Regions from separate parts of the Streptomyces sp. AM6-12 genome, predicted to be linked through region 1. Evidence: riboswitches for the same ligand, from Rfam matches in the RefSeq annotation. Region 1 holds a riboswitch; each other region holds the start of a gene.
What was found. Region 1 has a riboswitch for cyclic di-AMP ahead of ACE4Q9_RS17770 (M23 family metallopeptidase). Riboswitches for the same ligand answer to the same signal wherever they lie in the genome.
Positions count from the first base shown of each region.

Region 1 (3,916 bases):
CGGGCGGGCGCCGACTTCGCCATCCGCGAGCGGGAACTGCTCGATCAGCTGTGGCAGCGCCGGGAGGCCGCCCGGCCGGCCCTGGAGTACGCGGCCCTCAGGTCGGCCGCCGCCCACATCCCGATGGGGTGGGCGCCCGCGCCGTACGGGCACGCGTACATCCGGCCGGGGCAGCCGCAGGGGCACGGGTACGGCTACCCGGCTGCGCCGTACCCGTCGTACCCGTCGTACCACCCGTACCAAATGTGACCTGCGAGCCCTGGCTGCTCAGGCCGAGGCGGCCGTCAGCTTCTCCAGCTCGTCGTCCGTCAGCTTCAGCTCGCCGGCGGCCAGCAGCGGCGGGAGCTGCTCCAGGGTGCGGGCCGAGGCGATCGGAGCGGTGACGGTCGGCTGGGCGGCCAGCCAGGCGAGGGCGACGGTGGCGTGCGCGGCCCCGTGTGCGCCGGCGATCTCGTCGAGGGCGGCGAGCACCTTCTGGCCGCGCTCGGTCTCCGCGTACTTGGCGGCCGAGCCGGCACGGGCGCTGTCCACCGTGGCGCCGGGCCGGTACTTGCCGGTCAGGAAGCCCGCGGCGAGCGCGAAGTACGGCACCGCGGACAGGCCCTCGCGGGCGACGAGGTCCTGGAGCGGGCCCTCGTAGGTGTCGCGGGAGACCAGGTTGTAGTGCGGCTGGAGCGCCACATAGCGGGCCAGGTTCTCGCGGGTGGAGAAGTCCAGGGACTCCTTGAGCCGCTCGGCGCTGATGTTGGACGCGGCGATCTGCCGGACCTTGCCGGCCTTCACCAGTTCGTCCAGCGCGCCGATGATCTCCTCGACCGGCACCTCGGGCTGGTCGAAGTGGGTGTAGTAGAGGTCGATGTAGTCGGTGCCCAGGCGGGCCAGGGAGGCGTCGGCGGCGGCCTTGATGTTGGCCGCGGACAGGCCCCGGTACTGCGGGTGCTGGCCGACCTTGGTGGCGATGACGACGTCGGAGCGGTTGCCGCGGGCCTTGACCCACTTGCCGATGACGGTCTCGGACTCGCCGCCCTGGTGGCCCTCGATCCAGGCGGTGTAGACGTCGGCGGTGTCGATGAAGTTGCCGCCCGCGGCCGTGTACGCGTCCAGGACGGCGAAGGAGGTCTGCTCGTCGGCGGTCCAGCCGAAGACGTTGCCGCCCAGGCAGAGCGGGGAGACCTCGAGGTCGGATGAGCCCAGTGTGCGCAGAGAAGTCATGCTCCACATCAACACCGGCGACGGATGACCGCATTCCGCCGCCGGTGCGGGAACCGGCGCGGTTCCGTCAGGGGTTGAGGCCCTTGTCGCGCAGCCAGGGCGCGGGGTCGACGGCGGTCGGCTGCCCGTCCGGGTGCACCTCCAGGTGCAGGTGCGGGCCGGTGACATTGCCGGTGGCGCCGACGCGGCCGATGACCTCGCCGGTGGCGACCTTCTGGCCGACCGAGACGTTGATCGAGGACTGGTGGCAGAACCACAGCTCGGTGCCGTCGTCCAAGGTGAGGACGGTGCGGTAGCCGTAGGCGCCGGCCCAGCCGGCCTGGGTGATGGTGCCGCCGTGGACGGCCTTGATCAGGGTGCCGGTGGGGGCGGCGAAGTCGAGGCCGGTGTGGTAGCCGGAGGACCACATGGCGCCGGGCTGCCCGAAGGTGCCGGTGATCGTGTACGAGACGACGGGCAGCGTGTACTGCTTGGCCAGCGCGGCCAGCCGCTTGGCCGCGGCCGCCTTCTTGGCGTCGGCCTCCGCCTGCTCCTTGGCGTCGGCGGCCTTGGCGGCGGCCTCCTTCTCCGCCTTGGCGGCCGCCGCGTCGCTCTGCTGCTGGGCGGCGGCGACCATCGCGGCGGTGGCCTTGCTGTCGGCCTGGCCCTGCTGCTGCTCGGCCTGGGCCATGATCCGGTTGCGCAGGGCCTCGCCCGCGCCGGTGTCCGTGGCGCCCTCGGTGGTCCGCCCGAGGTCGGTGAGCGCGGTGGCGGTCTCGGCCTTGGGCGTCTCGGCGGAGTCGTCGCCGAGGAAGTGCTCGACGGTGGACAGGTGCGGCACCGAGACGTCCGGCAGGTCGGGCATCGAGACGGAGACCGGCGGCTTGCCGGGGTTGGCGCTGGCGATGCCGCCCGCGCCGACGGCGGCGATCACGCCGACGCCGAGGACGGTGGAGCTGCGGGCGAAGCCGCCGCGCTGCTTGGCGACGCGGTGGCGGCCGCGGACCGGGGCGACGGACTCCTCGCCGGGGTTCCACTCCTCCCAGGGTCCGTCGCCGTCGGGGCCGGGACCGAACGACTCGGGTGCGCGCTGAGCGGGCACGAACGGTGCTTCGGGGGCGGGACGGTTGGACGCCACGGGGGCGTGCTCCTTTCCTTCCTCCGCCTACCGGGTTAGCTGACGGGTTCGGAGCAGGAAGGTCTCCTACGCGCGTATACCGCTCGTGGACTCGGCTGAGTCCGCGGTGGTGTCCGCGTGATTCACCCCAAGGTGGTGGTTCCCCGGTTCCCTCGCGGGATTCGGCGCGTGCGCACGGAGCCGCCTCGGGTGACGGCTGGGACGACCGCGCTGCGTTATCGAACGTTAATAGACCGGAGGGGAACTTTCCAAGCCGTTCGGCTTGATCATTAAGGTTCAAACCCGTGGACTTACCGCCCAGCGGCCCGCCAATCCGGGCGAGTTGACCGCCGTTCAGGAGTCACCCGGTTTTTGATGGTGACTCAGATCTTATGCGCTGGGCGGTCGAACGGTCACTGGGGGTAACCCCCCTTCGGGGTCCGGAAAACACTCAGGGCCGGAATCCATGAACTGGATTCCGGCCCTGAGATATCAGTAGCGGGGACAGGATTTGAACCTGCGACCTCTGGGTTATGAGCCCAGCGAGCTACCGAGCTGCTCCACCCCGCGGCGATGTCTCTACTGTACGCCATCACCAGGGCGGAAAGCACACCGGTTACGACGGGGCTCCGGATCGGCCGGCCAGATGCCGGTTCGGCCCCTTGGCCAGCGGCTCGTACTCGGGCAGGACGACGACCTCGGCGCCCGCGGCCGTCAGCACCCCGGTGCCGTCGGCCGCCACCACGAACGTGTCCGGCTCCCGCCAGGCGGTCACCACCCGGCGCACCCCCGCCCGCAGGATCAGCTCGGCGCAGGGCGCGGGGCGCGAGGCGCGGCGGGCGCAGGGCTCCAGGCTGCTGTAGACGGTGGCGCCGGGCAGCCGCGGATCGGCGGGGTCGGTCTTGGCGAGCGCCGCCTCCTCCGCGTGCACCACCGGGTCCCCGCCCTCGCGGGAGTGGCCGCGGGCCAGCTCGGTGCCGTCGGCGGCGACCACGACCGCACCGACGCTGAAGGCCGTTTGCGAGGGCGGGCACAGCGCGGCCAGTTCGCAGGCGGTGCGCAGCCAGTGCCGGTCGGCGGCGGTGGGCACCGGGCCGGTGCCGGGCGCGGTGGGCTCGTAGCGCATCAGGACGACGTCCTCGATCCGGCGGGACTCGACGAGCCGCAGCCGGCCCTCCTGGTAGCGGCCGGGACCGAACAGCCGTGGGGCGGCCGGATCGCCCACGATCAGCGGGGCGACCACGAGCTGGAGCTCGTCGGCGAGGCCCTGCTGGAGGAGCTGGGTGTGCACGGCCGCGCCGCCCTCCACCATCAGCCGGCCGATCCCGCGCTCGGCTCGCAGGTGACCGAGCAGGGCCCGCCAGTCCAGCTCCGGGCCGAGTGCGACGACGTCGGCGGCGCCGCCGAGGAGACGGGTGACCCGTGCGGCGCCCGCGTCGGTCGTGTAGACGAGCTTGTCGCCGCCGGTGTGCCAGAAGCGGGCCGCGGGGTCGAGATCGCCGGTGCCGGTGACGGTGACCTTCAGCGGATATTCCGGCCGGCCCCGCGCGAGCCGGGCCGCGCGCCGCTCGGCGGAGGCAACCAGCAGCCGCGGATTGTCGGCGCGCA
Region 1 is NZ_JBIQWN010000001.1:3,925,371-3,929,286, reverse strand. It holds gene ACE4Q9_RS17780 (PrsW family intramembrane metalloprotease) at 1-249, shown strand, start outside; gene ACE4Q9_RS17775 (aldo/keto reductase) at 268-1,212, opposite strand; gene ACE4Q9_RS17770 (M23 family metallopeptidase) at 1,280-2,329, opposite strand; cyclic di-AMP (ydaO/yuaA leader) riboswitch at 2,337-2,506, opposite strand; tRNA gene ACE4Q9_RS17765 (tRNA-Met) at 2,805-2,878, opposite strand; gene ACE4Q9_RS17760 (dihydrofolate reductase family protein) at 2,925-3,916, opposite strand, start outside.

Region 2 (3,916 bases), 460 kb from region 1:
TGCTCGCCGGGCGCGTACCCGGCTTCCTTGATGGCCTCCAGGATCAGGTCCAGGGCCTCGCGGTTGGAGCCGAGGTTCGGGGCGAAGCCGCCCTCGTCACCGAGACCGGTGGCCAGGCCCTTGCCCTTCAGGACCTTCTTGAGGGTGTGGTAGACCTCGGCACCCCAGCGCAGCGCCTCGGAGAAGGACTCCGCGCCGATCGGGGCGATCATGAACTCCTGGATGTCCACGTTGGAGTCGGCGTGCGAGCCGCCGTTCAGGATGTTCATCATCGGCACCGGCAGCAGGTGCGCGTTGGGGCCGCCCAGGTAGCGGAAGAGGGGCAGGTCGGACGCCTCGGAGGCGGCGTGCGCGACGGCCAGGGAGACGCCGAGGATGGCGTTGGCGCCGAGCGAGCCCTTGTTGTCGGTGGCGTCCAGGTCGAACATGGCCTGGTCGATCAGACGCTGCTCGGTGGCGTCGTAGCCGACCAGCTCCGGGCCGATCTGCTCGATGACGGCGAGGACGGCCTTCTCGACACCCTTGCCCTGGTAGCGGTTGGGGTCACCGTCGCGCAGCTCGATGGCCTCGAAGGCGCCGGTGGAGGCGCCGGACGGGACGGCGGCACGACCGGTGCTGCCATCGTCGAGGCCGACCTCGACCTCGACCGTGGGGTTGCCTCGGGAGTCCAGGATTTCCCGGGCTACGACGACGTCGATGGACGGCACGAGCATCTCCTTCTTGGATGTGACGCTGGAAGTGCGGGAGGCGGCCGTGCGGCTGCGCCCTTGCGACTAGAGCCTAACCGTCCCGGCGTCGCGGACCACCGACCGACCGTCTGGTGAGCGACGGGGACACGCAGACGGTACCCATTGTTCACCACCGGAACAAAGGGGGCCCGGAGGAGGCCCGGCTGGACTGGCAGAACGCAAGACCCCACCCCTGCGCGAACGGGGGAATCGCGCCGGGGTGGGGGGGTTGGGGGGACGGGGGCGGGGCCTGGGGCTTGGGGGGCCCGCCGGGGGGGGGCTTGGGGGGCCCGCCGGGGGGGGCTTGGGGGACCCGCCTTGGGATGGGGCGTGGGGTCCGCCGGGGGTGGGCCTGAGGCATGGAGCCTGGGGGCCCGCTGGGGGTGGGCCTGGGGCATGGAGCCTGGGGCCCGCCGGGGGGGGCCTGGGGCCCGGGGGACCCGCCGGGGGTGGGTGGCCCCTGGACCGTTGGGGCGGGTCGCCAGGGGCGAGGCCCCTCGGGGCCACCGGGGGCGGGCCGTCGGGGCCTATCGGGAGCGCGGCGTCGAGGGCGTCGGGGGTACGACACCGGGCGTACGACGTCGGGGGCTACCCCCTGCGAGGGGCCCGTCGGGCCGGGTGAGCGGAACCGGGCCGGTGAGCGGAGCCGGGCGGGGTGAGCGGAGCCGGGCGGGGTGAGCGGAGCCGGGCGGGGTGAGCGGAGTCGGGCGCCCCGGTCCGCCGGCCGGGTCCGGGCGTCCGGGGAAGCACCCCGCGGCCGGGCCGCCGGGCGAGCCCCCTGCGGAGCTCGCCGCGGCCGTGGCCGGGCCGGGTTACTTCAGGTGGAGCTGCTGACCCGGGTAGATCAGGTCGGCGTTGTCGATGATGTCCTTGTTCAGGTCGAACAGCTTCTTCCAGCCGCCGGCCACGTGGTGCGCGGCCGCGATGGAGCTGAGGGTGTCACCCGTGACCACCTTGTACTCGCCGTCGCCCTTCTTGACCTTCTTGCCGGTCGGGGTGGTGACGGTCTTGCCCGTGGACGAGCCGGTGGACGTGCTCGTGGACTTGGACGGGGCCGGGGCGGTGCGCTCGGTGGAGCGGGTGGCGGCCTGCTGGTCCGTGGAGCGGGTGGCGGTGCCGGACGACGACGTGGTCGTCGGGGCGGAGCCGTTGTACGGGGTGCCGGTCAGGCCCGTGCCGCAGACCGGCCAGGCGCCCTTGCCCTGCGCGGCCAGGACCTTCTCGGCGACGGAGATCTGCTGCGACTTGCTGGCCTTGTCGGCGGTCGGCGCGTAGGCGGTGCCGCCGTACGCGGCCCAGGTGGAGGCGGAGAACTGGAGGCCGCCGTAGTAACCGTTGCCGGTGTTGATGGCCCAGTTGCCGCCGGACTCGCACTGGGCGACGGTGTCCCACTGGGAAGCGGTGGCGGCGGAGGCGCTGCCGGCCGCCATCAGCGGAGCGGCCACGGCGGCACCGGTGACACCGGCGAGCGTGACGGCGCGGACGGCCTTGGACGGACGACGGTGCTTGCCCTTGCCGGAAAACAGCATGGAACGATCCCCTCACCGACGCCTGCGAGGTGAGCTGTCGGGTTCGGGCCGGTTGAGTTGCCCGGCCACCCCTCCTTCCGGAGGCGTGGCTTCACCCCAAGCCGGTCCGGCAACAACTGCCGGGCCCGGCGCCTACCTTGGGTCCCCCGCTCCTGCCTGCGGCGCTTGACGCGACGACTGTTCCCGGGCAGCCGCTGGCAGGATTCGGCGTTGCGGCCGCCGGGGCTCGTGGTGACGAGCGGCCTTGACCGTAGCCAGGTGATCCGCGGAATTTCAAAGACGATCAGGGCTTCTGAGACTCATCCCACACTTTCGCCAAACCGGACATTTAGCGATCAAGTGGGGCGTCAACTAGCCCTGGCCCGCGCCCGTTTCGTCACCGACTTTCAGGGTCTGACCGGCGGTGATGTGGTTCGGGTCGGCGCCCACGACCTTCTTGTTCGCGGCGTAGAGCGCATGCCATCCGCCGTCGACGTCAAGGGAGTCGGCGATGGCGCTCAGCGAGTCGCCCTGGCGGACGGTGTAGCTGTCCGGCCCGTGGGTCGCGTGCTGGCCCGAGGTGGAGCCGTTCTGCCCGTTTGCCGTGCCTTCGTCCGCGTGGCCACCGCGGTGGCGCCCGCCGCCGAGGGCCCCGGTGTCGACCAGGTTCCAAGTACCGGCGGCCTGCTGGGGGTTGGCGGGGGTACCGGTGGAGGGTGCCGGCGTTCCGGAGCCGTGGGCCGGCGCGGACGGCGGGGTGGAGGCGGAGGGGTCCGAGGAGGACGGGCCGGACGGGTCGGCAGGGTCCGGGCCGGGCGTGCCGGTGTGCTTGCCCGGCTGCGGGCTCGCGTGCTTGCCGGTCTGCTTGCCGGAGCCGGCGCCGGTGCCTGAGCCGTGGCTCGGCGAAGAGGAGGGGTCGGACGAGCCGGACGAGCCGGTGGACGCCTTGCCGGAACCGGAACCGGAGCCGGAGCCGTCCTGGTCGCCGCTCGGCGTGCCGGCCGGGGAAGAGGGGTCGGGCAGCCCGGACGGGTCGGTCGTGCCGCCGGTCTGGCCGCTGCCGTTGCCGCTGTCACCGTCGCCGACACCCGGATCGACGCTCACCGAACCGGAGTTCGAGGTCAGTCCGGACAGCAGGGCGCAGGTGGCCCAGGGCGTGGTGCCCTTGTCCTTGAGGATCTTCTCGGCCACGGCGATCTGCTGCGAGCGGCTGGCCTGGTCGGCGGAGGAGGCGTACTGCGTCCCGCCGTACGCGGCCCAGTCGTCCTGGGATATCTGGAGGCCGCCGTAGTACCCGTTGCCGGTGTCGGCGCTCCAGGCGCCGCCGCTCTCGCAGTTGGCGACCTTGTCCCAGGTGGTGCCGTCGGCCGCGTGGGCACTCGCGGCGCCGAGCAGCGGGATGGCGATGGCGGAGCCGGTCACGCCGGCCGCGACGAGGAGGGCCGGGGCCTGACGGGGGCGGCGGTGACGACCGTTCCCGGAGATCATGCGGGAGCCTTTCGAGCGACGGCGGGGACCGGCGCGGCGGATGATGCGGGCCCGCCGCGCTGAGGGGTGAAGGTATCGGCACACGATCACTTGTCACAAGTTCATGCCGCGGAGATCACGCGAAGATCACAGAGGTGAACGTTCGTCCCTCCGCTGCGTCATCTTCCGCATCACCCGTCGGGCACGGCGACG
Region 2 is NZ_JBIQWN010000001.1:4,384,585-4,388,500, reverse strand. It holds gene eno (phosphopyruvate hydratase) at 1-713, opposite strand, end outside; gene ACE4Q9_RS19925 (transglycosylase family protein) at 1,541-2,257, opposite strand; cyclic di-AMP (ydaO/yuaA leader) riboswitch at 2,262-2,431, opposite strand; gene ACE4Q9_RS19920 (transglycosylase family protein) at 2,609-3,724, opposite strand.
Region 2: it holds a riboswitch for cyclic di-AMP, as region 1 does, so the genes downstream of both, ACE4Q9_RS19925 (transglycosylase family protein) here and ACE4Q9_RS17770 (M23 family metallopeptidase) in region 1, are expected to answer to the same signal.

Region 3 (3,916 bases), 800 kb from region 1:
CGTACCGCACGGTGTCCCGGCGGGCCTGCTCCAGGGCCGGGTGGGCGCGCAGCGCGGCCAGCGCCTCGGCGTGCCGGGCGTCGTCGCTGAGGTCGGAGTCCAGCAGCTCGCACAGGGCGAGGTCCTCGGGCAGGCCGAGCCGGGCGGCCCGCTCGCGCAGCCGCAGCACGGGCAGGGTCGGGATGCCCTCGCGCAGGTCGGTGCCGGGGGTCTTGCCGGACTCGTGGGAGTCGGAGGCGATGTCCAGGACGTCGTCGGCGAGCTGGAAGGCCACGCCGAGCCGCTCGCCGTACTGGGTGAGCACGTCCACGACCGTCTCGTCGGCGCCGGACATCATCGCGCCGAACCGGCAGGCCACCGCGACCAGCGAGCCGGTCTTGCCGCCGAGGACGTCGAGGTAGTGCTCGACCGGGTCGCGGCCGTCGGCGGGTCCGGCGGTCTCCAGGATCTGGCCGGTGACCAGCCGTTCGAACGCGAGGGCCTGGACCCGGACCGCCTCGGGGCCGAGGTCGGCGAGGATCTGGGAGGCACGGGCGAAGAGGAAGTCGCCGGTGAGGACCGCGACGGAGTTGCCCCAGCGGGTGTTGGCGCTGTCCACGCCCCGGCGCACGGCCGCCTCGTCCATGACGTCGTCGTGGTAGAGCGTGGCCAGGTGGGTCAGCTCCACGACCACGGCGGACGGCACCACGCCGGGCGCGTAGGGGTCGCCGAACTGCGCCGCGAGCATCACGAGCAGCGGCCGGAAGCGCTTCCCGCCGGCCCGTACGAGGTGCTGCGCGGCCCCCGTGATGAAGGGGACCTCGCTCTTGGTGGCCTCTAGCAGGCCTTCCTCGACAGCCGCCAATCCGGCCTGGACATCGGCTTCGAGAGCCTGGTCCCGCACGCTCAGCCCGAACGGCCCGACGACGGTCACGAGGGGTCTCCTGTCTGCTGGTGTCTGCTGGCGATTACGCGGTTTGTCGATAGGTCGCTGCCATCACTCAAGTCAGCGTATCCGGTCCGGTTTCGATCACCGAGAGCGCCCACCCTGCGCCCACCCGTCCAGTCCGGGACGTATCGGGTCATGACTGGCATACCCCCGGTCGAATCATCAGAACGGACATTTATCGATTTAACAGGTAATCGGGAACTTCTTCGCGATCCCCGAGAGGGGTGGAGCGCCGACTCCACCCCACCGGGGGACGAATCCCCCATGCCCGATTTTCCACAGTTTGCCATTTCGTGAATTGGGTCACCCGACCGCGTTCCCGCGGGCGGCCCGCCGACACCTCCGCACGCCTTGCCCCGCACGCGAGTTGAGCGTTGGCATTCGCAAAGGATCAAGTACCCCATAGGCTGCTGATCAAGGTCAAATGCCTCGATATAACAATTCCGCGCTTGTTCCCGGCATGCGCTCTCGCATACCTTCCCGAGCCATCGGGCGGACGCCGAATCCTGCCGCCGCCCGTACACCCATCGACGAACTCATTCGTACGGCAGGAGCGGGGGACCCAGGTAAGTCGCCGGACCGGACGACTCACATGGCGCAGCGCGTGACACAGCGCGCCGCACCGCGTGTTCGCACGGGACGGCTTGGGGTCAAGCCACGCCTCTCACCAGGCACGGCCGGGCACCTCCCCGCCCGAACCCGACAGCTCACCTCGCAGGCGTAGGAGAGGAACGTCCCCATGTCTGCTGCCGTTCAGCCGCGCCGCACCCGCGCCAACCGTCTCGTCCGCCTGATCGCCGTCGCCGGCACCGGCGCGGCCGTGCTCGCCATGCCCCTGGTGGGCGCCGCCACCGCGTCCGCCACCACCGGCACGACGTCGGCCGCCACCACGCCCGCCGGGTACCCGAACAACCTCGACGGCTGGATCCGCGAGTCCCTCGCGATCATGGCCCAGAAGGGCATTCCGGGCTCCTACAACGGCATCTACCGCAATGTCATGCGCGAGTCCTCGGGCAACCCGAGCGCCATCAACCTGTGGGACTCCAACGCGGCCAAGGGCATACCGTCCAAGGGTCTGCTCCAGGTGATCGACCCGACCTTCAACGCGTACCACGTGGCCGGAACGTCGTTCAACATCTACGACCCGGTCGCCAACATCACCGCCGCCTGCAACTACGCGGCCGCGCGCTACGGCTCGATCGACAACGTCAACGGCGCCTACTGAGGCGTCTGCGGCGCCATACCACCGCTGTTCCCGGTCACCCGGCCGGGAACAGCCTTTCGAGGACGACGGCGATGCCGTCGTCCTCGTTCGACGCCGTGACCTCGTCGGCGACCGCCTTCAGCTCGGGGTGGGCGTTCGCCATCGCGACGCCGTGCGCCGCCCAGTGGAACATCGGGATGTCGTTGGGCATGTCGCCGAAGGCCACGGCGCGTTCCGCGGGGACCCCGAGCCGCTCGGCGGCCAGCGCGAGCCCGGTGGCCTTGGTCACCCCGCACGGCTGGAGCTCCACGGTGCCGGGCCCCGACATGGTGACCGTGGCCAGCGAGTCCACGACCGAGCGGGCCACCGCCGCCAACTCGTCGTCGGACAGGGTGGCGTGGCGCAGCAGGACCTTGCTGATCGGCGCCCGCCACAGGTCGTCGCGCCGGGCCACCCGGACCGCGGGCAGGGTCGGGTGGGGCATCCGGTATCCGGGTTCGATCAGGGTGAGCCCGTCGGTGCCGTCCTGGTCAACCGCGGCGAACACCGGGCCCGTCTCGGCCTCGATCTTTCCGAGCGCGGTCTCGGCCAGCTCCCGGTCCAGCCGGACCGACCACAGCATGCGGCCGGACGCGGCGTCGTACAGCTGCGCGCCCTGCCCGCACACCGCGAGCCCGGTGGCGCCGAGGGCGGTCAGCAGGGGGCGCACTCTGGGGGCCGGGCGGCCGGTGACCACCAGGTGCCGGGCCCCGGCCCGCGCCGCCCGCGCGAGCACGGCCAGCGAGCGCTCGGAGACGGTGTCGTCGCCGCGCAGCAGCGTCCCGTCCAGGTCGGTGGCGATCAGTGCGTACGCGGGGGAGGCAACCATGATCAGAGAATACGGACCGATCCCCTCCACCGAGCCCCGCGTCATCCCCCGACTCCCGTGTCATTCCCCGGACTTGCGCCTTCGATGACTTCAAGTGGGGTCGAGGAGAGGTCTCATGGGGGTGGGGGCGGCCGCCGCCCCCACTCTCCGCAACCGCCCTCCGACACTCACCCGTGTTCCCGCGCCACATGCCCCGCCAGTCTCGGGGAGGCGAATTCCGTGCCGCACACGAAGCGCATCACCGGGCCGTAGGAGGAGGCGGCCGGGAGGCCGGTGAAGTAGAGGCCGGGGACCGAGGAGACGTAGCCGGTGCCGAGGCGCGGGGCGCCGCGGCTCGTCGCGAGGCGGGTGCGCAGGGTGGGGCCGAGGAAGTCCATCGCGGAGACGTCCACCCGGTAGCCAGTCGCCGCGATGACATGGTCGGCGGTCAGGTGATCCACACGGCCGCCGTGCGTGCGCACCGTCAGCACCGGCCGCCCGTCCTCCGCCGCCGCGCCCAGCACCCGTTCGACGTCGTCCACCTGCACCGCGCCCTCGAACCGTTCCCGCAGCCACCACGCGCCGAGCGGCCCGAGCACCCGGCGCACCAGGAAGTGCCGGGTGGCCTCGGGCAGGAAGCGGTAGGGGTGCGGGCAGTAGCTGAACGCCCACAGCGACCAGGCCCGCCCGAACGGCGACTCGGGACGCAGCCTCGGCTGCTCCCAGGGCGGCGCCCCGAAGGCGACCCGCCCGCGCCCCCGCGCCACCACCCGCACCCGCGCCCCGGCCTCCGCCGCCAGCACGGCCGTCTCCAGCGCGGACTGCCCGGCGCCGACCACGATCAACTCCTTGCCTCGAAAGCGCCCGAGGTCGTGGTGCTGGGAGCTGTGCGAAACAGGGCCCTCCGGCCCGGCACCGGCCGCCCTCCGCAGCTCCG
Region 3 is NZ_JBIQWN010000001.1:3,124,737-3,128,652, forward strand. It holds gene ACE4Q9_RS14060 (polyprenyl synthetase family protein) at 1-913, opposite strand, end outside; cyclic di-AMP (ydaO/yuaA leader) riboswitch at 1,447-1,664, shown strand; gene ACE4Q9_RS14065 (transglycosylase SLT domain-containing protein) at 1,668-2,153, shown strand; gene ACE4Q9_RS14070 (HAD family hydrolase) at 2,188-3,000, opposite strand; gene ACE4Q9_RS14075 (NAD(P)-binding domain-containing protein) at 3,168-3,916, opposite strand, start outside.
Region 3: it holds a riboswitch for cyclic di-AMP, as region 1 does, so the genes downstream of both, ACE4Q9_RS14065 (transglycosylase SLT domain-containing protein) here and ACE4Q9_RS17770 (M23 family metallopeptidase) in region 1, are expected to answer to the same signal.